Regions from separate parts of the Mesorhizobium sp. WSM4976 genome, predicted to be linked through region 3. Evidence: riboswitches for the same ligand, from Rfam matches in the RefSeq annotation. Region 3 holds a riboswitch; each other region holds the start of a gene.

Region 1 (5,569 bases), on a different contig from region 3:
CCATGCGCACGCTCTCTTCTTCGTACGGATGTGAAAGCGCCTGAAGTCCATCAAGCTTCCGTTGAGAGGCGGCGTTCACAGCCTGTCTCTGCTGTTCGAGATGAATCTGTAAATCCGAGTTGATGAATTCCACCAGTTTTCGTGGATCACTGGAACTCGGAACACTGCGGCGGAAGATCTCTCCCATTATATCAAGGAAATCGCGTATACAGACGTCGCTCAATGATGTGATGATCTGGTGCCCTACGTACGGGTAGTCATGCAGACGCAGCATCTGGCACGCTTTCAGAAAAGCCCATCCCTGTTTCCGGGCGATCGACCTCTTCAGATTTGAAGCATCCGCCTTGCTCATGGGCCGGCGCTTAATTTCCGGGTTCATGAGCGCGAGCGCCAGCCCTTCGGCATAAGGGCGCGCTTTTCGATCAAGAAGGAATTGCTGCTGATCCGCCGTCCTCAAATTCACGGAGAGGAATTCACGTGCTGCATCAGCAAGTGCCACAAGCTCTTCTCTGCCCTCGGAATGACCCGATATGATAACCCGCTCGATGATGTCATTGACGGAAAGCCGCCCCAGCCGGTTTTTGAGCGAAAACGCGCTGAGCGCATCGTTGCGCTCGAGATCACTCCGCAGATGGTCAGGAAGCGCATAGTACAGCCGAAGCGACGACACGTTCTCGCACAGCGTGGCGAACTCCCTCGGATCGACTGAATCAAGATTCTCGACGTCCCGGTCAGCATTCGAGAGCGACTGGCCGGGTATGATCGTCCGGATCGTGTCGTAGAGGCCGCCGATGTAGGCGAGGACCCATTTCACGTTGCCGCGCGTCTTTCTCACCAAGGTGTTCAGGAACTGCTGTTGGAGCGGTGTCAGTGCTTCACAGTCGTCAATCAGTATCTTGAAGAAGGGCGCCCTGTCACCGGCGAAAGATGGGCCATTTAAAAGTGGAGTGATCGCGGTCGCGACCTTGTTAATGATCGCGCCAGGGTCTGTTGCTCTGAAGCCGGTCGCTCCGGCATCGGCGGCAAAGAAGAACGCGTTGAAGCATTCGTCGACGTACCGGGTTATCCCACCCCGCAGCTCATCGATGCTGAAGAAGTCGAGACGGGCAGGTTGGGGTATGAAGTGCAGCACTTCGCGATGCAGTGCCAGGGCGACGTCCCTATCTTCGGAGGCCCGGTATTTCAAGTGGCCGTCGCGTCTGAGCTGGCCGATGCTCTCGAGCAGGCGTTCGACTATCTTCAGCTCCAGATAGTGAGAGAAGATTACGAATTGCCGCGGGATCACGGCGGCCGTGTCGAAGCGTATCCGCTCCGGAATGAGGTTCAGAACGGCGTTGTCGATTAGGGGCGAGAATGTCTCATTGAGCTGGAAGAAGACGCCATACCAAGCGAGCTTGCCGACTTGGTCCGAGAGACTTTTGTCTTCAAGAATATGGACTGTGGAAAGCGAGCGAAGAATGCTGGTCTTGCCGCTGCCTCTCGTCCCTGCGACGAAGACCGGCTTGGCGGCGGCAGAAATCAACGCCGACTTCTGACTGAACCACAGTATCGGGCGGCTTTCGTACTCGATCCTGTTGGGGCCGAACGGATTCTCCATCGCTATTCGTCCCTTACCTTAATGCGCCAAGCCGAGTTTGCCTTGGTGAGGCCGTCTATCTCGATGAAGCGCGCCGCTTGGAGCATCAGAAGAGAGTCTTCCAGATCTAGCCCGAGCTCGGCGGAGGCAGCAATCTCAGTGATCTCGTCCCAGAAGAGTAACCCATTCCCGCGCCTGGTGGCATGGTCGCGCAGTCGGCGCAGCAGGTCAAACGTGTCGTTGTTCAGAAAGGCCTTGCCGTTGGACATGGTCGAAATAAAGCAATGTTCGCCTTCCATGACCGTCCCGTCGGCGACATTGGTGCGGTAGGGTATAAGTCGGATGCCGACGAGCTCTCCCTGATCGGTCGTGAAGAAGACGAGCTCATTGAAACCTGACTGTATCTCTGGTGCTGAGATGCAGATCAATTTGCCGTCCGGAAACCTTGGATCGTTGACGATCTCGACCGGATCAGCATGTATGTGTCCATGCAGGTAGACGATAGGCTTGTTGCCCTGCAGCAGCTGAGTTCTGACAAATCCGCTGTTGAGCATCTCCGCGTATGGCGTAATGCGCGGAGTCTTTTGTGGCAGCAGATTGTGATGGCCGATTATGATGCCGTAACGCATGTCGGGCTGCTGGAGCAATTCCTGTAGGCCTGCAAGCATCTCACGCGAGATGTATGGCGTGTCCATCTGACCGTAATACTCGTCGTCGGACGCCTCCTTGTCTGGATCGCTGGGAGGTGTCGCGGGCGAATGTCCCGAGATGTCCGGCGAGCCGAGATCTAGAGGCTCTGTAGAAGGACTGAGTGCCTCGAGACGATCACGAAGGAACGCGGGAAGGTTTTGAAGCTCCCAACTGCCTATCGCTGTGTTGACGAGGATGAAGTTTGCGCCTGCGGATCCTGTCGGAAGTCTGAAGTGCACGGGTTGGTCCACGGGAACGGTCTGCCAACCCAAGCGGGCGGCTAAACTCGCCATTTCGCTGAATTTCTCAGTCGGTCCAAGTTCGCGCGCGTCATCACGGTTCACATCGTGATTTCCCGGTACGAATATCAACGGAAGCGCCTTTGAACTGCGTCCCTGTGCGCGGCAGAGCAACGTGAAATGCTGGAATGCCGAAGCAATGAAGGTCTTGTCGCCACGGCTCGTGAAATCCCCCATGAAGGCGATCGAATCCAAGGGCTTCGAAGTCGTCAGCCGCCGAAGTTTCGTCAAGACGGCACGCAGCGAAGACGCGCGTAGCTTCTGCGTTATTTTCGGAGCGAACTTGCTATCCTTGGCATCGATGTTGCTAGAGGAAGGATGCCAGTCCGGATAGTGAATATCGCCTACTTGAAGGATTCGCACCCGCCGCATAACTCGCCCCCCTGCCGAGAGCCATAGACTAATCCGTTCGCTTTTGCCAAGCGCGAACGATCATCCGCAGTGTCCTTAACGAGGTAGCCTGCACTTTTCGAGAATTGCCACGGCGGCTATTTTTCGGCTGTGAAGCACACGAGACCCGTGACGTGAGACCCAGTTGCTCAATGCCCAGTTGCTCAATGAGCTTTCTTACGAATAAGGGAGAATTTCCGCGGCCGGACTATCTCTGAGCGAGCGTGCATGACTGCCAACGGAAGGTCTTGCACGCACCCTTGCGATCTTGAGCAATGGTCGCCATGACTTTCTTCTTGCAGGCTTTTGAGTGGCCCAGCCTGCGATCACCAGACCCCACCGATTCTAAAGAGCGTGGCAGATGGGATAGTCGAGGTTGCCCGTGCACAGTCACGCTCAGGGCTTGCGCCGCCCAGAGGACACGCTGAAAAGGCAGATTGGGGCGCAAGCACGCCATTCACGAGAGGTTCGACATGAAGACCATGCAAGAAAAAGACATTCCGGCATTCGTACAAGCAGTTGTGGACGCCGGCTGCAAAATTTGCGCGATTGGCAACTTGGGATACGTCTTTGGCGATGCTGATTTCACGCCAGCGCAACGGAGGGCCGTCGAGCCACAGCTGCGTAGGATTGCTGAAATCTACGGCGAACGCGATCATCTCATGAACGAGATAGCTGTATATCTGCGGTCGATCGGACGCCATGTCGAGGTTGAGCCGAAGACAGGTATTTCCTGATGGCCGTGATCGCGAGAAGCCGTCTTCCAACCTCTGAATCCTAAAGGAGGTGACCCCCAAGGCCGTTCGTCACCTTCGACCAGAATAACCACATCCGTGACCGCCTGAGCTACTTGGTCGATACGCGCACATGGCCAATACAGTTTCTCCATCCTTCACGAAGCGAATGAGGCTTTGGCCATTCAGCCCCGGTCTACGGGGCGTGACTTGTCCCCGATGCATGCGCGAGCTCTCCGCCCGGCTGGCCGCCGGTCGTCGCCACCGGCCGAAGGCGCCCGAATGCGCTTGACAAGATAGCGTCAGCCCGTTCAACCTAAGGCATTCACCAGGGGAGTCCCGGCAAGGGGCTGAGATACTGCTGGCTTTCGCGGCGCAGTGACCCGTTGAACCTGATCCAGTTCATACTGGCGTAGGGACGGTGCAAGCGCTTTGCGGGAGTTTACGCCCGAGGTCCTGTTGCAGCAGGTCTACAGAAGCGTCTTTTCATCCTTCCGGCACAGAACTGGGTCTCCAATGCATGAGCAAAGGAGCCTCACGATGAATGCCCTCACCCCCGCCGTATCGACGGGACCACTGCCCGCCTCGCGGAAAATCCACAAGCCCGGCGTCCTCTACCCGCAGATCAGGGTGCCGATGCGCGAGATTTCCGTCCATCCGACGGCCGGCGAACCGCCCGTCACCGTCTACGATCCGTCCGGCCCCTACACCGATCCATCAGTCGAAACCAGCATCGAAAAAGGCCTTGCCCGGCTTCGCCACGAATGGGTCACGGCGCGTGGCGATGTCGAAGCCTATGACGGCCGCCACGTCCGGCCGGAAGACAATGGATTCGCCACCGGCGAGCGCCTGACACCGGAATTTCCGATACGCAATCGGCCGCTCAAGGCCAAGCAGGGCAAGGCGGTGACCCAACTTGCCTATGCGCGCGCCGGCATCATCACGCCAGAAATGGAGTTCGTAGCCATCCGCGAGAATCTCGGCCGCGAGGTGATGCGCGGCAAGCTGCAACGCGACGGCGAAGCCTTCGGCGCGGCGATCCCAGATTTCGTCACACCCGAATTCGTGCGCGACGAGGTGGCGCGCGGGCGCGCAATCATTCCCGCCAACATCAATCATCCCGAGAGCGAGCCGATGATCATCGGTCGCAATTTTCTGGTCAAGATCAACGCCAACATCGGTAACTCGGCTGTCACATCGTCGATGGCCGAAGAGGTCGAAAAAATGGTCTGGGCTATCCGCTGGGGCGCGGACACGGTGATGGACCTGTCGACCGGCCGCAACATCCACAACATCCGCGACTGGATCGTGCGCAATGCGCCGGTGCCGATCGGTACGGTGCCGCTCTATCAGGCGCTGGAAAAGGTCAACGGCATCGCCGAGGATCTGAACTGGGAGGTCTACCGCGACACGCTGATCGAGCAGGCCGAGCAAGGCGTCGACTATTTCACCATCCACGCCGGCGTGCGGCTGCACTACATCCCGCTGACCGTCGACCGGGTCACGGGCATCGTCTCGCGCGGCGGCTCGATCATGGCCAAATGGTGCCTGCACCATCACCGGGAGAGCTTCCTCTACGAGCATTTCGAGGAGATCTGCGACATCGCCAGAGCCTATGACGTCTCCTTCTCGCTCGGCGACGGCCTTCGTCCCGGTTCAATCGCCGATGCGAACGACGCGGCGCAATTCGCCGAACTGGAAACACTTGGAGAACTCACCAAGATTGCCTGGGCAAAGGACTGCCAGGTGATGATCGAAGGCCCGGGCCATGTCCCCATGCACAAGATCAAGCAGAACATGGACAAGCAGCTCGCAGTGTGCGGTGAGGCGCCGTTCTACACGTTGGGGCCGCTGACGACCGACATCGCGCCGGGCTATGA
Region 2 (5,569 bases), on a different contig from region 3:
CTGAGCGAATTTGCCGCCTAAGTCGGTCGCATGTGCGTGATACCGAAGACGCCGCGTCAAAATTCCGCTAGTGTTCGCGCCGGGGAACCCATCCAACCCTAGGAGGCGACAGTGACGGACGACAGGCACGAACGCATTCGCCAGCGCGCGCACGAGATCTGGGAGCAGGCCGGCCGGCCCGAAGGCGCTCATATGGAGCATTGGGACCAGGCGGTCGCCGAGATCGACGCGGCAGGCAAGCCGAAGGCGAAGAGCCCGAAGACGACGGCCGCCGCCAAGGCCGAGAAGCCTAAAGCCGCCAAGGCGGAGAAGCCCGCCAAGGCCCCCGCCAAGGCGAAGGCGGCGGCGAAACCCAAAACCAAGGCCTGAATCGGTTCGGCGGCCGCGCCGCCGCCGGGTCACCCCGACAACGATGTCCGACAATGACCTGACGTGGGAGGCCACGGCCGGCCGTTTGGCAGGAAGACGCTCGAACTCCCGTTGAAGGCCGCCGATTCAATAAGTTTAGGTAATCTACTGTTGCTCCTTGGCACCAGATTGAATTTAACCAGAATACTCCCGGTAAAAGTCAGGTATTGGCCCGGAGCCAGCCGTTGACGCGGTGCGGAGCTCAATGGTGGTCTCACGCGAGGGCTTTCTCAATCCAATTCCCGGGGGACCACGGTATGCAGGGCATTCATCGTCTTGTTTCATTCGCATTTCTGGCAGCGGCAAGCGGCTTTCCGGCGTCGGCGCTGGCCAAGCCGGTCGAGTATGTCAAGGTGTGCACGCTTTATGGCGCGCAATACTACTACAGTCCCGGCACCGATACCTGCATCAATGCCAATACCGGCGAGACGCGCCGCTTGACCGAAGACGGCGTGGTTGTCGGCAAGACGGCGCTGGCGAGCAAGGTCGACGACATCGACGGCCGCATCCAACGCGCCTTCGAGGGTGCCTCGGTGGCGTCGGCGCTGACCAGCCCGGACCTGGTACAGGGCGAGCATTTCGGCGTCCGCGTCAACTGGGGCAATGCCGGTCAGTCCAATGCCATGGGCCTCACCGGCGCGGCCGTGCTGGGCGAGGGGTTCATGCCTGGCGGCAACGGCCGGCTGGCCGGCGCCGCGGGCGTCGCCTTCTCCGGCAAGACGGTCGGCGGCAATGCCGGCCTGCAGCTGACCTGGTAAGAGCGGCCGGGGGGCATCATGTTCAGATATTTCCTTGCGCCGGCCATTCTCGGCGCGGCAACGTTGCTTGCGTCGCCATCCGAGGCGGCGGTCGAATATGTCAGGGTCTGCTCCGCCTACGGTCCCAACTACTATTACAGCCCGGGCACCGACACCTGCATCAATGCCCAGACCGGCGTGACCAAACAGGAAGTCGACAATGGCCAGGGCGGGACGACGACGGTCACTGGCAAGACGGCATTGGCCGCCCAGGTCGATGACATCGACAATCGCATCACCCGCGCCTTCGAGAACGCCTCGATCTCGGCCGCGCTCGCCGCGCCCGATCTCGTGCAGGGCGAGCATTTCGGCCTGCGCGTCAACTGGGGGAATGCCGGCTATGCAAATGCCTTCGGCATCACAGGCGCCGCCGTGCTGAGCGAAGGCTTCGCCCACGGCGGCCGACTGACCGCCACGCTTGGCATCGCCTTCGCCGGCAGCCAGGTCGGCGGCAATGCGGGGCTCCAGTTCAGCTGGTAGGAAGGTCAAGAAAAGGGAAGGTGCGCCGCCGAACCGCTAGAGCAATTCCAGGAAAAGTGTGGGCGGTTAGGCTCGGCGCCTTCGCCGTAGCCTTCCGCCCGGATTTGCTCCAAAACAAACGGATGGAGCGGATCGCCGTTTCCGTGCAACGGTGAAACGCTCTAGCGCCCACCCTGCTTCCTGGCGTATTGCGCGACGGCGCAGAGAAGGGCAAGTGCCGCGGTATCGCAGGCGGCCCGCGACGGCGACGGACCCTTGGCGAAAAGGACCGCATCCGCCACCGGAATCGTCAGTCCGTGCCTTCTGGCAAATGAGGTGACTTCGTAGGGCTGATCCTCGGGCAGTGCGCCGATGTCGATTTGCGGTTGCATCAAACATGTTCCTCCCTGGTATGCGTCTATTCCCTCCTTCGCCCGGGAGGAATTAACGCCCGGCCGCTCACCCGCGTCCACCAATTGGCGATTGTGTGAAACGATGCATTTGCCGGAGCGGCGAGCCGAGGTTGCAGCCGGCTGGTTGAAGGGTCCGCGGCGCGGGCTCCTTCGGTCGCCCGCACGGGAGAGGGGAGCTCTCACCAGGCGTCGCTCGACCGGGCGAACCTCACCCCCGCCGCGATCATCGCGCTTTCGCACTCGCTGATCAGCCTGAGGTTTCGCAGATACCGCGCCACCGTTTCCGGCAGCCAGGCGGCGCAGGCTTCGACATAGGCGCGGCCGTGCACCAGCGCGCCGGTCGACAGCCGCTCGTCCTTCTCGGCGATCACTTTCAGATATTGCCGGATGAAGCGGATGTCGTCGGCGATGTCCTGGCTCGCCATGCGCCAGGCGCCGGCGAGGCGCTCGCGCTCGGCGAGCGGCAGCGGCGACAGCAAAGGGCAGGAGAGGTCGGCGAAAGCGGCATGGTTCGCGGTGTTCAAGCAAATTCCCTCAAAGGAAATATCGTACTTTATGTACGAAACATCGTCAAGCGAAGTTCGTACAATTTGAACGATTGGCGGTTATAAGAAATTCGCGGAAATCTTATAACCGTCGGCATCTCCCCCTAGGGGGAGATGAGACTCGTGGCCCATTGGTTCCCGCAAAAAACCGCTTCCCCAACCCGGCAAACAGTGCTTTAACGCGCCCATCCACAGGGGTGCTCCGTACGGTCGGGGCTGAGATGGTGGCGGCAAGCCTCCGGACCCTAAAGCTGATCTGGATAATACCAGCGGAGCGAGGCGGGCCATGTTTTCCGGCGCACAGATTTCCCTTTATCCCATGGCCGACGATTTCGTCGGCGTCATCCTTGGCGCGCTCGGCGCGCTCGACCCTTACCGCGACAGGCTGAGGATCGAGACCGACGACATCTCGACGCTGCTGGTCGGGCCGCCCGAAGTGCTGTTCCCGGCCATGCGCGACCTGTTCGTCGCGGCGGCCAAAAGCGGCAAGCATTGCGTGCTGTCGGCCGCCGTCTCGCGCGGCTGCCCCGGCGAGCCGGACGATCCGATCTGCCGCTCCGACGAGATCGGCGGCCCGGCGATCCCGCTCGACGAGCGCAAACGCGCGGCGCTCGGCGCCGTGCGGTCGACGCCTTCGACCGACCAGGCGGTGGCGGCGCAATTCTCGCTCTATGTGATGGGCACCGGCGACCACATGGACGAGATCTATGGCTGCATCGATTTCCTGAAACAGTCCGGCGTGTTCGACCGTTCCAAGAACTTCTGCACCAGGCTGCGCGGCGACGCCGGCGCGGTGTTCGCCACGCTCAACGAAGCCTTCTGCCGCTTCGGCCCCGGCGCGGGCCACGTGACACTCGACATCACCATCTCGGCCAACAGCCCGACCGCGGTTTGAGCCCAAGCTCAGGCTGTCGAGGTAGATGCTATGGCTGTTTCATTCGATCTGCTGGGCGGGGGAGAGAACTCCGCATCTGATCCTATCCCGGAAGAGGGACGGGGTCCTTCGGCGATTGGCGAAAGCGGGCGCGACAGCCAATCTCCCCCACAAGGGTGGAGATCAGCCTTCACGCGAGCCTTCGCCAGGTTCTTCCCCGCCGCCCTCGCATTCGCCCTGCTCCTCCTCGTCTGGGAATTCTACGCCCGTCTCGGCGGCATCGCGCCCACCGTGCTTCCCGCGCCGTCCGGCGTGCTGGAGCAAGCCTGGGAAAACCGCGCCGCACTTGCCGAAAACACGCTTCCCACCATCCGCGCCACGCTTGCCGGCTTCGCCTGCTCGCTGATCGCCGCCTTCGCGCTTTCGGCCCTGGTCGATTTCTTGGCCCCCCTGCGCCGCGCGCTGTTTCCGCTGCTGATCGCCAGCCAGACCTTGCCGCTGGTGGCGATCGCGCCGCTGGTGGTCTTGTGGTTCGGCTTCGGGCTGTTGCCGAAGATCCTGTTGGTCGCGCTGGTCACCTTCTTCCCGATGATGGTGGCGCTGGTCGAAGGCTATGCCGCGACAAGTGCGGAAATCAGCCAGATGCTTGCCGCCATGGGAGCAGGGCGCTGGCGCATATTCTGGCTGGCGCGGCTGCCGTCGGCGCTGCCCTATTTCTTCGCTGGACTGCGCATCTCCATCACCTATGCGGTGGTCGGCGCGATCTTCGCCGAATATGCGGGCGCCGCGAAGGGGCTGGGCATCTACATGCTCAGTGCCAAGAACAACTTTCGGCCCGATCTCGTGCTTGCCGCCGTTGCAGTCAGCTCGGCGCTGACACTGGCATTGTTTGGTCTGGCCGTCGTGGTGCAGCACCTCGCCATGCCTTGGGAGAGGGCTGGGCGCAACCGCAAGGCCGAAGCCTCCGAGCGCCGGTCATGACCCGGCTCCAGCTCCGCGACGTGCGAAAAAACTTCGGCGCGCTCGAGGTCCTGGCCGGCGTTTCGCTCGATGTCGGCGCGGGTGAGTTCGTGTCGATCCTAGGCCCGTCCGGCGCCGGCAAGTCGACGCTGTTCCAGCTCCTCACGGGCGCGATCCGGGGCGAGGGCGAGATGCGCTTCGACGGCGCGCCGCTCGATGGCGCCCGCTTCGCCTTCATGCCGCAGCGCGACGCGCTGATGCCGTGGCGGCGCGTCATCGACAACGCCACGCTGGGGCTTGAAGTGCAGGGCATGAAGCGCAGCACGGCGCGCGAGCGCGTGGCGCCCCTGTTCGCCGAGTTCGGCCTTGCCGGCTTCGAGCGCGCCTGGCCGGCCGAGCTTTCCGGCGGCATGCGCCAGCGCGCGGCCCTGCTGCGCACCGTGGTGCAGCAGCGCGACATGCTTTTGCTCGACGAGCCTTTCGGCGCGCTCGATGCGCTGACCCGCGCGGCCATGCAGCGCTGGCTCGAAGGCATGTGGCGAAGCCACCGCTGGACCGCACTGCTGATCACCCATGACGTGCGTGAGGCGGTGCTTCTATCCGACCGCATCTACGTGCTTTCGGCGCGGCCCGCGCGCGTGGTGCGTGAGGTGGCCGTGCCGCTGCCGCGTCCGCGCACCGAAAGCGCCGCGCTCGCCCGCGAGGCGGCGGCGATCGAGGCCGGCATCCTCGACACGCTGCTTGGCCAGCCGACCCCGATCAACGACCACCTGATGGAGAACCGAAATGATTGACCTTACCCGCCGCCAGGCGCTGTTCCTGGCCGCCAGCCTGCCATTCGCCGGGGCCGCCACGCGTGCCCGGGCAGCCGCGCAAAAAATCACTGTCGCGCTCGACTGGACCGTCAACACCAACCACATCGGCCTGTTCGTCGCCCGCGACAAGGGCTTCTACAAGGATGCCGGGCTCGATGTCGAAATCCTGCCCTATGGCGACACCGGCTCGGGCACGCTGGTGGCCAACCGTGTCGCCGATTTCGGCATTTCGGGGTCGCTCGGCCTGTTCACGCAAAAGAGCGCCGGCGCCGACCTGAAGGCCGTCTATGCCGTCGTC
Region 3 (5,569 bases):
CCGACGCGCGCCAGCGCCTCGGCGACGGCGGCGCGATCGGCATCGCCGAGCTTCAGCGACGGCGAGCGGCCGAGCCCGACATTGGCTTCGACCGTGAGATGCGCGAACAGATTGTTTTCCTGGAACACCATCGACACCGGTCGCGCCGAGGGCGGCACGTTGCCAAGGTCGATGCCGCCGATCAGCACCTTGCCGGTATCGGGCGTTTCGAAGCCGGCTATCAGATTGAGCAGCGTCGACTTGCCGGAGCCACTCGGACCCATGATCGCGGTGATCCTGCCAGCCGCGAACTCGGTATTGAAGCGGAAGGACGCCTCGCCATAGCTGAACGACGCGTCTTCGAGTGTGACGGTCAGCGCCTTCCCTGTCGCGATGCCGTTGTCCGTCGATGTCATGCCTTCGCTTCCCGCCCCAGCCAATCGGCGGCGACGACCAGCATCAGGCAAACGAGGCCGAGCAGCAAGGCAAGTCCCGCGGCGTCCGCGGTCCGGTAGCTGCCCATCCGCGCGAGCAGAAGATAGGGCAAGGTCTGCACAGAATCGCTGCCGAACAGCGCGATCACGCCGAGATCGCCGAGCGACAGCGCCATGGCGAAGGCGAGGCCGGTCGCTAAAGGCCGCCTGAGCGACGGCCAGTCGATCAGGCTGAGCCGGCTCCAACCGGCTACGCCGAGCGCCAGGCAAAGCCGCTCATGACGCTCGCTTGCCGCGTCATAGGCCGGTCGAATGGCGCGTATGGCGAACGGCATTGCCATCACCGCGTTGACGGTGACGACCATGACCGGCGCGACGGCAAACACATCGGTGATGCTACGCAGCGCCAGGAACCAGCCGGCGCCAAGCACGATCGGCGGCACGACGAGCACGAAGCCGGCCCCGGTGTCGGCGGCATGTTCGAGCAGCGACATGGCACTGCCCGCACGGCGATGCAAAGCCAATGCGCGCCGCGCCGCGATCAATGCCAGCGACAGCGACACGCTGAGCAGTGCCGCGAGCAACGCGAGGCCGGCGCTGGTGAGCGTGGCGCGGCGCACCGCCTCTTCGCCCGCCAATCTGCCGAGGTCGGCCTGAAGGCCCGAAACCACCGTCGCCACCATCGGTCCGGCGACGAACAGCAGGGCGAGCGCGATGAGGCCGGCATTCAGCAGGCTTTCGATCCGGCCAGCCGAAAGGTAGCGGCGCGGCGCGACCGGCAGATTGGCGTCGCCGACCGTGTTGGCGCCGAGCCGCGTGAGCGCTGCGACCACCACGAACGTCAGTGCGATCTGCAGCAGCGTCAGCACCACCGCACGGGCCGGATCGAAGTCGAAGCGCAGCGCCTGGTAGATGGCCACTTCCAGCGTCGTCGCAGCCGGGCCCCCGCCCAGCGTCAGCACGATGGTGAAGGAAGTGATGCAGAGCATGAAAACCAGCCCGGCGACGCCCGGCAATGCCGCGCGCAGCACCGGCCATTCGATCAGCCGGAAGGCCGGCCGGGCGCCCATCCCAAGCTGGCTCGCCAGCCGCCACTGGTCGGCGGGAATGGTGCCCAGCGCCTCGAGGAACAGGCGCGTGGCCAAGGGCAGGTTGAAGAAGACATGCGCGACCAGGATCCCGGAGAGACCGTAGATGCCGGGCCACTCTCCGCCGCCGCGCCCGGCGAAGACGCCGGCAAAGTAACCGGCGCGGCCGTAGAGCGCCAATATGCCGAGCGCGGTGACGATCGCCGGCAACGCCAGCGGAACGGCGAATAGCTGCAGGATCAGGCGGCGACCTGGAAAGGCCGGATGCCGCGACAAAGCACGTGCAACCAGGAGTGCCGGCGCGACCGACAGAAGCGTCGACAGCAGCGCCTGCCAGAGCGTGAAGCGGGCGACGCGAAACAGATAACCGTCGAAAGCCGCATAGGCCCCGGAGAGGTCCTGTGCGCCTTCGAGCATGAGGCCGGCAAACGCGCCACCGATGAGCCCAGCGATGGCAGCAAGGGCGATGACGCCGGCGGTGACGCGGGAGTCAGGACGCGGCTGCACGTTGCGCCTTGCTGGAATTCAGCCAACGTCGCGTTCCTTCGCGCCTCCCTCTGGCCTGCCGGCCATCTCCCCCACAAGGGGGGAGATCAGATGTCGCGCCGGCTTTCGCCAATCGCCAACGTTGAAAATCGCCCGCCGCCGGTGAAGCTGCCAATCTCCCCCCTTGTGGGGGAGATGTCCGGTTTGCCCTCCGTAGCCGCGGCGCAGCTGCTGCGAAGGATGGGCAGGACAAAGGGGGGCGCCGTAGAGCGATCATCTTACGCTAAAAGCGGGCCTACTTGCTCATCACCGCCAGCCACTCATCAACCCACGCTTTGCGGTTAGCCGCGACGTCCGCCGGGTTGAACAGCAGCGTCTTGGTCGGCTTGACCAACTTGTCGAAGGCCGGGTTGAGCGGCTTGTCGGTCTTGCCGGCCGGGAACATCCAGTTTGTCTCCGGAATGATGTCCTGGAATTTCGGCCCGGTCATGAAGGCGATGAATTTCTGCGCCAGCGGGTTCTTGGCGCCCGTTGTGGTAACGCCGGCAACCTCGATCTGCAAGTACTCGCCTTCCTCGAAAGAGGCCGCCTGGTAGCGCTCGGTGTTCTCGGCCACCATGTGATAGGCCGGCGAGGTCGTGTAGGAGAGCACCATAGGCGCCTCGCCCTTGGTGAACAGGCCATAGGCCTCGCTCCAGCCCGGCGTTACCGTCAGTACTTTCGTCTTGAGCTTGGCCCACGCCTCCGGCGCCTTGTCGCCATAGACCGACTTCACCCAGAGCAGCAGACCGAGGCCGGGCGTCGACGTGCGCGGATCCTGGATGACGATCTTGTCGGTGCCGCTGCCTTCCACCAGATCCTTGAGGCTCTTCGGCGGGACTTTTAGCTTCTGCGTGTCATAGACGACGGCGAAATAGCCGTAGTCGAACGGCACGAAAGTGTCGTCCTTCCAGCCGCCGGGCACATTGATGCCGGAGATTTCGCCATGCGGCGCGAACAGGCCGCTCGCCTTGGCGTCCGCCGTCAGGTTGGTGTCGAGGCCGAGCACGACGTCGGCCTTGGTGCCGGCACCTTCCAGTTTGACGCGGTTGAGTAGGGCGACGCCGTCGGCCACCGAGACGAATTCGAGGTCGCAGCCGCATTCGGCTTCGAATTCCTTCTTCACCGCCGGGCCAGGCCCCCAATCAGCGGTGAAGCTTTCATAGGTGTAGACGGTGAGCTTGTCCTTGGCCGCGGCAGGCGCAACGCCGGCTAGAAGCGAAACAAGGCCTGTTGCCAGAACTAGACGGGACAGTATCGCGCGCATCGGCGCCTCCTTCGTTCGTGTGACAAGGAATTGAGGCGCCGGATGGTCCGAAACGTCTAATCCCTCCGCCGGTACAAACCGGATCAGGTTCAGCGGGTTGGCTTGATTGCCTCTCAGCCGGATAATGTCCGGCACCCCGTTAGAGCGCCTCGACAGATAGGCCCGGCCGAAGCGGCGCGCAAGCGGAAGTTTGCCGGGCAGCTAATGGTCCGGGCAGGAACCGAAGCGCGGCGCATCCGGCTTCCGTTTCACTTGGAGGGCTGGTAAGGGCGACGGCCATGGGCACATTCACCATCCTGCTTGGCGGCGAGCTTATCCGCACGCCCCGGCTCGAACGCCAGATCGCTGGTTCGCGCGTCATCGCCGCCGATGCCGGCATCGGCCATGCCCGCACGCTTGGGCTCATGCCGGAACTCTGGGTCGGCGATTTCGACTCGGTGCCGGCAAACCTGCCCGAAGATCTGGCCTCCGTCCCACGAAAAGTCTTCCCGGCCGAGAAGGACATGACCGATGGCGAGCTCGCCATAGCGGAAGCGCTCCAGCGCGGCGCCACGAGCCTCGTGCTGGCCGGCGCCTTCGGCGGCAAGCGCGCCGACCATGCTTCCTTGCATCTGGCGCTCGCCGTGCGACTGGCCGAGGCGGGCACGACCGTTCTGCTGACAAGCGGCGCGCAGGAAGGTGTTCCCGTTTTGCCGGGTAGCGCCGCCTTCGACTATGCGGACGGCACCCTGTTTTCGGTGCTCGGCTTCTCCGAGCTCGCAGGCCTGACGGTTACCGGCGCGAAATGGCCGCTCGACCACGTCGAGGTGGCGTTCGGCTCCTCGCTCACTATATCCAACGAAGTCAGAGGGCGGCTTGGCATAGCGCTGGAGCGCGGCCGGGCGCTGCTTCTGGCCCACCCCTATCCTCTTCCCGAAAGCTGACATTCCAGACATGGCGCCGCCACTTCTCAATCTCGACGGCATTAAACTGACCTTCGGCGGCACCCCGCTGCTCGACGGCGCGGCGCTAAGCGCATCCGCCGGCGAGAAGATTGCGCTGGTCGGCCGCAACGGTTCGGGCAAGTCGACCCTGCTCAAGATCGCCGCCGGCATGGTCGAGCCGCAGGACGGCGAAGTCTTCCGCCAGCCTTCGGCCACGGTCCGCTATCTGCCGCAGATGCCGGACATGGACGGCTTCGCCACCGTGCGTGCCTATGTCGAGGCCGGCCTCGGCCCGGCCGACGATCCGCATCGCGCCACCTATCTGATGGAACATCTCGGCCTCACCGGTGAGGAGAAGCCGGGCGATCTCTCCGGCGGCGAGGCGCGGCGCGCCGCCCTTGCCCGTGTCATGGCGCCCGAACCCGATATCCTTCTGCTCGACGAGCCGACCAACCATCTCGATCTTTCCGTGATCGAATGGCTGGAAGAGGAGCTTGCCCGCACCTCGTCCGCCGTCATTCTGATCTCGCACGACCGCCGTTTTCTGGAGCGCGTCACCCGCGCCACCGTCTGGCTCGATCGCGGCCAGACGCGGCGGCTGGACAAGGGCTTTGCCCATTTCGAGGAATGGCGCGACCAGGTGCTGGAGGAGGAAGAGCGCGAGCAGCACAAGCTCGGCCGCCAGATCGTGCGCGAGGAGCACTGGCTGCGCTACGGCGTGACCGCGAGGCGCAAGCGCAATATGCGCCGTCTCGGCGAATTGCAGACGATGCGCCAGCGTTTTCGCGGCCATCGCGGCGCCGAAGGCACCGCTACCATGGTGGCGAGCGACGCCGCGGAATCCGGCAAGCTGGTGGTCGAGGCCAAGGGCATCGATAAGAGTTTTGGCGACCTCACCGTGGTCAAGGGTTTCTCGACCCGGATCCAGCGTGGCGACCGCGTCGGCCTGGTCGGCCCGAACGGCGCCGGCAAGACGACGCTTTTGAAGATGCTGACCGGCGAGCTGGCGCCGGATGCCGGAACCGTGCGGCTCGGCGTCAATCTGGAGATCGCGACGCTCGACCAGAAACGCGAAGCGGTCGATCCGCAGGAGACGCTGGCGCATTATCTTACCGACGGTCGCGGCGAGAACCTGCTGGTCAACGGCGAGCAGCGCCACGTCGTCTCCTACATGAAGGATTTCCTGTTCAAGCCGGAGCAGGCGCGCACGCCAGTGCGCGAGCTCTCGGGCGGCGAGCGCGCGCGTCTGCTGCTCGCCCGTGTGCTGGCGCGGCCGGCGAACCTCCTGGTGCTCGACGAGCCGACCAACGACCTCGATATGGAAACGCTGGAACTGCTGCAGGAGCTGGTCGC
Region 4 (5,569 bases), on a different contig from region 3:
GGGTAGAGGGGACGGCCATGTCGCGCGGCTCGATCAGGCCGGCGCAATAGGCCTCGCGACCCGCCTCGACCGCATTGCCGAAAGCCGCAGCCATGGTGACGGGGTCACCTGCCTTAGCAACGGCCGTGTTGAGCAGTACCGCGTCGTAACCGAGCTCCATCACGGCTGCGGCATGCGACGGACGGCCAATGCCGGCATCGACGATCAGCGGAATGCCAGGGAAATGGCCACGCAGGCTTCGCAGCGCATCGAGGTTCTGCGGCCCGCGCGCGGAGCCGATCGGCGCGCACCAGGGCATCAACACCCTGCAGCCGGCATCCAGCAGGCGCTCGGCGACCACAAGGTCGTCGGTCGTGTAGGGGAAGACCTCGAAACCTTCCGAGGCAAGGATCCTTGCCGCCTCGACCAGCCCGAAGACGTCGGGCTGCAGCGTATCGTGGTTGCCGATCACCTCGAGCTTGATCCAGTCCGTGCCGAACACCTCACGCGCCATCTGCGCCGTCGTTACCGCTTCGCTCACCGAATGGCAGCCGGCGGTGTTGGGCAGGACGCGAACGCCCAGAGATTGGACCAGCGACCAGAACTGGCCTCCGGCCTTGCCGCCGGAGGTTTCACGGCGGAGTGAGACGGTGACGATCTCGGTGCCGGACGCCTTGATGGCCTCGGCCATGATGGCAGGCGAAGGATAAAGCGCGGTGCCCAGCAGAAGCCGGGACGACAGTTTCTGTCCGTAGAGTTCGAGCATGGTATCAGCCTCCCTTCATCGGCGAGAGGATTTCGATGCGGTCGCCTTCGGCGAGGGGGCAGCGATCCCGCTCCCCGGCCGGCACGACGTCGCCGTTCAGCGCGGTGGCGAGCCAACCGCCCTGGAAATCGAGTTCGACAAGCAACGCGGCGAGCGTCCCAGCCGCGACTTCATGGCTCTGGCCATTAACGGTGAGCTTCAAGAGCAAACTCCTTTGCGGCGGGGTTTCCCAGGATCATGTTGGCTGCCCGCCGCGCCATGGCCGGCGCGAGCAGAAAGCCGTGGCGATAGAGGCCGTTGATGCGAAGGTTCTTTCCGTCGCGCTCGACGCGCGGCAGGTTGTCGGCGAATGCGGCACGCACGCCCACGCCGGTCTCGACCAGCTCCGCTTCGCCGAAGGCCGGATGCAGCGCATAGGCGGCGCCGAGCAGCTCCATTGTCGATCGCGCGGTGATCGGGCCCTCGGCATCGCACTCGATCATCGTCGCGCCGACCATGAACAGGTTTTCCGAGCGCGGCACGACGTAGACCGGGATGCGGGGATGAAGCAGTCGCACCGGCCGCGCCAGCGAGAACTCGCCTGTTTGCACCATGAGCATCTCGCCGCGCACGCCGCGCAGCTCCGAGCGTCTGTCGGCGATGCCGGTGCAGTCCACCTCGACATCCGCGTATCCCGACGCTGCGCAGCGGCCGAACTCGATGCGCACGTCAATGCCGAGCAGCTTGTCTCGAAGGGCAAGCAACGCCTTGCGCGGGTCAAGATGCGCTTCCCCAGCGAAGAACAGCCCACGCCCGAACCGGCCAGCAAGGTCTGGCTCGAGCGCCCCGATCTCGCTGGCGTCGAGTTGCCTGAAACCGGACGTGCGGCGGCCGAACCGGTCGAGCTCGCCGGCGTCGCGGGCCGGCGCCAGCACGAGTGTGCCACGGCGACAGACATGGCCGGGCACGGCTGCGTCCCACCAGTCGGCCGCATCCCGTCCGAGTGTCAGCACCGCCTCTTCGGCGCTCTCACGTTCGCACCAGGGAGCGAGCATGCCGCCGGCTTGCCAGGAGGCATTGCCGGCGATCTCCTCCCGCTTCTCGACGACGGTTGCATCGGCGCCGCGTGTTGCCAGTTCATGCGCGAGCGTCAGCCCGGCGACGCCCGCGCCGCGAATGAGCACCTTCATGGCGTGTCCGTGCGCTCCGAGGTGCTGTCGACGGGCATGTAGAGGTCGCCGCCGTCGCGGTATTTCGCCGCCATGGCTGCGAGCCCCTCCTTTTGCGCTCCCTCTTCCCTGGCGGCATCGCGGATGTCGTGCGAGATCCGCATCGAGCAGAATTTGGGGCCGCACATGGAGCAGAAATGCGCCACCTTATGCGCCTCCTTCGGCAGGGTTTCGTCGTGGAAGGCGCGTGCCGTCTCGGGATCGAGCGACAGGTTGAACTGGTCCTCCCACCTGAACTCGAACCGGGCGCGAGACAGCGCGTCGTCCCTGAGCTTGGCGGCCGGATGGCCCTTGGCGAGGTCTGCGGCGTGAGCGGCGATCTTGTAGGTGATGACGCCGGTCTTGACGTCGTCGCGGTCGGGAAGGCCGAGATGCTCCTTCGGCGTGACGTAGCAAAGCATCGCCGTTCCAAACCAGCCAATCATCGCCGCGCCGATCCCCGACGTAATGTGGTCGTAGCCTGGCGCGATGTCCGTAGTGAGCGGCCCCAGCGTGTAGAACGGCGCTTCGCCACAGACCGCAAGCTGCTTGTCCATGTTTTGCTTGATCTTGTGCATCGGCACGTGGCCGGGACCCTCGATCATCACTTGGCAGTCCTTGGCCCAGGCAATCTTCGTGAGCTCTCCGAGCGTTTCCAGTTCGGCGAATTGCGCCTTGTCGTTGGCGTCGGCGATCGAGCCGGGGCGGAGACCGTCGCCTAGCGAGAACGCCACGTCATAGGCTTTGGCGATGTCGCAGATCTCCTCGAAATGCTCGTAGAGGAAGCTCTCCTTGTGGTGATGCAGGCACCACTTGGCCATGATCGAGCCGCCGCGTGACACGATGCCGGTGACGCGGTCGACGGTCAGCGGGATATAGGGCAGGCGCACGCCGGCATGGATCGTGAAATAGTCCACACCCTGTTCGGCCTGCTCGATGAGGGTGTCACGGAACACCTCCCAGGTCAGCGCCTCGGCAACCCCACCGACCTTCTCCAGCGCCTGATAGATCGGCACCGTGCCGATCGGCACCGGCGAATTGCGCACGATCCATTCGCGGATGTTGTGGATGTTGCGCCCGGTCGAGAGGTCCATCACCGTGTCGGCGCCCCAGCGGATCGCCCACACCATCTTCTCGACCTCCTCGGCCATCGACGAGGTGACGGCGGAATTGCCGATATTGGCGTTAATCTTCACCAGGAAATTGCGGCCGATGATCATCGGCTCGCTCTCGGGGTGGTTGATGTTGGACGGGATGATGGCGCGGCCGCGCGCCACCTCGTCGCGCACGAATTCCGGCGTGACGAAGTCCGGGATCGCGGCGCCGAAGCTCTCGCCATCGCGTTGAAGTTTCGAGCGCAACTGCTTACGACCAAGGTTTTCGCGGATGGCGACGAACTCCATCTCCGGCGTGATGATGCCGGCGCGCGCATAGGCGAGTTGGGTTACGGCGCGGCCGGCGGCGGCGCGCAAGGGTTTGTTGCGCATCGGAAATTCCGGAGTCAGGCGATCGGCGGAGACGAACCCGTTGTCCTCGGGCTTGACCGTGCGGCCCTCATAGCGTTCGACATCGCCGCGTACCTCGATCCATCCTTCGCGTAAGCGCGGCAAGCCACGATCGATCTCGGTTTTTGTAGCCGTGTCCGTGTAGGGACCGGACGAATCGTAAACCGTGACCGGCGGCTCGCCGGCGCTCGGGTGGACCGAGATCTCGCGCATCGGCACCCGCAGGTCCGGGTGAATCTGGCCGGGCTTGTAGACCTTCTTGGAAGCTGGCAATTCGCCGACGGTGACGGTCGGGGTGTGGGCATTCATGAGTGAGCCTCCTTGCTCGAGTGCAACGGAGACCCAGTCCAAGCGATGAGGAGGAAGTGATGCTTCGCGCAGGATGCGGGCGTTGCCCCGAATACCGAAGTCGAATTGCCGACCCGCGAAACTTCGCACCGTCCCTACGCCAGTATGAACTGGATCAGGTTCAACGGGTCACTGCGCGCGATAGCAGTATCTCAGCCCCTTGCCGGGACTCCCCTGGTGAGGGCCTTAGGTTGGACGATGCGACGTCGCCCTGTCAACTCTTGTGGCGCAAGTCCGTCCTCAAGGGTGACATTAAGCCCAGCTCGGCGCCGCTTCGTATCGGGCTGATGGGGACCTGTTGGTCAGAAACCAACCAACAGTGCGCCGCCGGTCAAGCCGGCCCCGGCCGCTGCAAGCAGCAATCTCTCGCCCGGTCGAAGGCGATTGGCACCGTGGGCAACCGACAGCGACAGCGGGATCGTTGCGGCCGACGAGTTGCCATAGTCGGCGATGGTCTTGACGATGCGCGCATGCTCAATGCCGAGCGACTGGCCGACAGCATTGAATGCACGATGCCCGCTTCCTCGCAATGGTCGGGGTCGAGCGTGACCGAGCCATGGTAGTTGAGATTGGCCTCGGAGACGTGGATGCCGTGCAGCTTGCCGGCAGCGATTTTGCGCATCCTCATTCCTCCAGATCGTTCAAATTGTGCCCGGGCCGCATATCTTGTTGGGAGCGGCGCTCTGCCGGCTTTAGGCTCGGCTTTCAGCTTTGTCTCAGTTCAAAAAGCCTGTTCATGTTCGTATCGACCGCAATGTCCAGGCCGATATCGAGGATCGGCGCGCTGTGCGTGATCCAGCCGACCGAAATCAGGTCGACCCCGGTCGCTGCAATCGCAGGTGCCGTCTGCCCAGTGATACGGCCGGACGCCTCTGTGATGGCGCGGCCCCCGACCATTGCTACCGCCTGGGTCAGCTCCTCGACGGACATGTTGTCCAGCAGCACCGCATCGACGCCGGCCGCGAGCGCTATGTCGAGTTGCTCAAGCGTATCGACTTCCACCTCGATCCGCACCATGTGGCCGACGCCGGCACGCGCCCGCTCGATGGCCGTGCCGATATCGCCGGCAATCGCGATGTGATTGTCCTTGATGAGCACGGCGTCGTCGAGCCCGAAGCGGTGATTGCCGCCGCCGCCGGCGCGCACAGCGTATTTTTCCAGGGCACGCAGGCCGGGCGTCGTCTTTCGCGTGCACACGACTTTTGCCTTGTGGCCGCGAACTGCTTCGACGACAGCCGCGGTCTGCGTGGCAATGCCGCTCAGATGGCAGAGGAAGTTGAGCGCCGTCCGCTCGGCCGTGAGCAGGGCGCGCGCAGGTCCGCGCACGGTCGCCAGGACATTGCCAGCCGAGATGGCCGCGCCGTCCGGATGGATCACGGTGACGTCGGTCCTGGGATCGATCAGTTTGAAGGCGAGGGCGGCTGCACCGAGGCCGGCGATCACGCCCGGCTGCCTTGCTCCGAGCACCATCATTGCGGTCGCTTCCGCTGGAACGATCGCGTCGGTGGTGAGATCGCCAGCGCGGCCCAGATCCTCGATCAGGGCAGTGCGCACGAGCGGCTCGACCATCACGCGCGGCAAAGGCGTCAGCGTCATGGTCAAGCCCTCCTGCCGAGCAGCGCTGCGGTGTCGGATGCCGTGTCGGAAAGGATCGCCGCCGCTTCGAGCGTCTCGCCGAGCGTCAACCGCAGCGATCGCGGCTGCGCATCGCGCCGGGGGAAATCGGTCCGGAAATGCGAGCCCCGGCTTTCCTCGCGACGGAGAGCGGCAACCGTGATCATCAG

The links. Region 3 has a riboswitch for thiamine pyrophosphate ahead of thiB (thiamine ABC transporter substrate binding subunit). Riboswitches for the same ligand answer to the same signal wherever they lie in the genome.
Region 1: linked by a shared signal. The riboswitch ahead of thiC (phosphomethylpyrimidine synthase ThiC) and the one ahead of thiB (thiamine ABC transporter substrate binding subunit) in region 3 are both predicted to bind thiamine pyrophosphate.
Region 2: linked by a shared signal. The riboswitch ahead of P9272_RS30670 (YkoF family thiamine/hydroxymethylpyrimidine-binding protein) and the one ahead of thiB (thiamine ABC transporter substrate binding subunit) in region 3 are both predicted to bind thiamine pyrophosphate.
Region 4: linked by a shared signal. The riboswitch ahead of thiC (phosphomethylpyrimidine synthase ThiC) and the one ahead of thiB (thiamine ABC transporter substrate binding subunit) in region 3 are both predicted to bind thiamine pyrophosphate.

Annotation. Positions count from the first base shown of each region.
Region 1 is NZ_JARTVT010000044.1:1,819-7,387, forward strand. It holds gene P9272_RS33305 (hypothetical protein) at 1-1,597, opposite strand, end outside; gene P9272_RS33310 (metallophosphoesterase) at 1,600-2,937, opposite strand; gene P9272_RS33315 (hypothetical protein) at 3,429-3,692, shown strand; TPP riboswitch at 4,010-4,126, shown strand; gene thiC (phosphomethylpyrimidine synthase ThiC) at 4,230-5,569, shown strand, end outside.
Region 2 is NZ_JARTVT010000033.1:57,902-63,470, forward strand. It holds gene P9272_RS30640 (hypothetical protein) at 1-4, shown strand, start outside; gene P9272_RS30645 (DUF2934 domain-containing protein) at 112-369, shown strand; gene P9272_RS30650 (porin) at 666-1,166, shown strand; gene P9272_RS30655 (porin) at 1,185-1,685, shown strand; gene P9272_RS30660 (hypothetical protein) at 1,847-2,056, opposite strand; gene P9272_RS30665 (hypothetical protein) at 2,257-2,601, opposite strand; TPP riboswitch at 2,806-2,918, shown strand; gene P9272_RS30670 (YkoF family thiamine/hydroxymethylpyrimidine-binding protein) at 2,909-3,517, shown strand; gene P9272_RS30675 (ABC transporter permease) at 3,548-4,477, shown strand; gene P9272_RS30680 (ABC transporter ATP-binding protein) at 4,474-5,250, shown strand; gene P9272_RS30685 (ABC transporter substrate-binding protein) at 5,243-5,569, shown strand, end outside.
Region 3 is NZ_JARTVT010000011.1:84,677-90,245, forward strand. It holds gene thiQ (thiamine ABC transporter ATP-binding protein) at 1-395, opposite strand, end outside; gene thiP (thiamine/thiamine pyrophosphate ABC transporter permease) at 392-2,008, opposite strand; gene thiB (thiamine ABC transporter substrate binding subunit) at 2,283-3,293, opposite strand; TPP riboswitch at 3,337-3,442, opposite strand; gene P9272_RS15240 (thiamine diphosphokinase) at 3,572-4,216, shown strand; gene P9272_RS15245 (ABC-F family ATP-binding cassette domain-containing protein) at 4,227-5,569, shown strand, end outside.
Region 4 is NZ_JARTVT010000030.1:60,599-66,167, reverse strand. It holds gene P9272_RS29510 (thiazole synthase) at 1-745, opposite strand, end outside; gene thiS (sulfur carrier protein ThiS) at 750-947, opposite strand; gene P9272_RS29500 (FAD-dependent oxidoreductase) at 931-1,914, opposite strand; gene thiC (phosphomethylpyrimidine synthase ThiC) at 1,911-3,746, opposite strand; TPP riboswitch at 3,860-3,971, opposite strand; partial or broken gene P9272_RS29490 (3-oxoacyl-[acyl-carrier-protein] synthase III C-terminal domain-containing protein) at 4,088-4,297, opposite strand; partial or broken gene P9272_RS29485 (aspartate 1-decarboxylase) at 4,297-4,407, opposite strand; gene nadC (carboxylating nicotinate-nucleotide diphosphorylase) at 4,491-5,381, opposite strand; gene P9272_RS29475 (L-aspartate oxidase) at 5,384-5,569, opposite strand, start outside.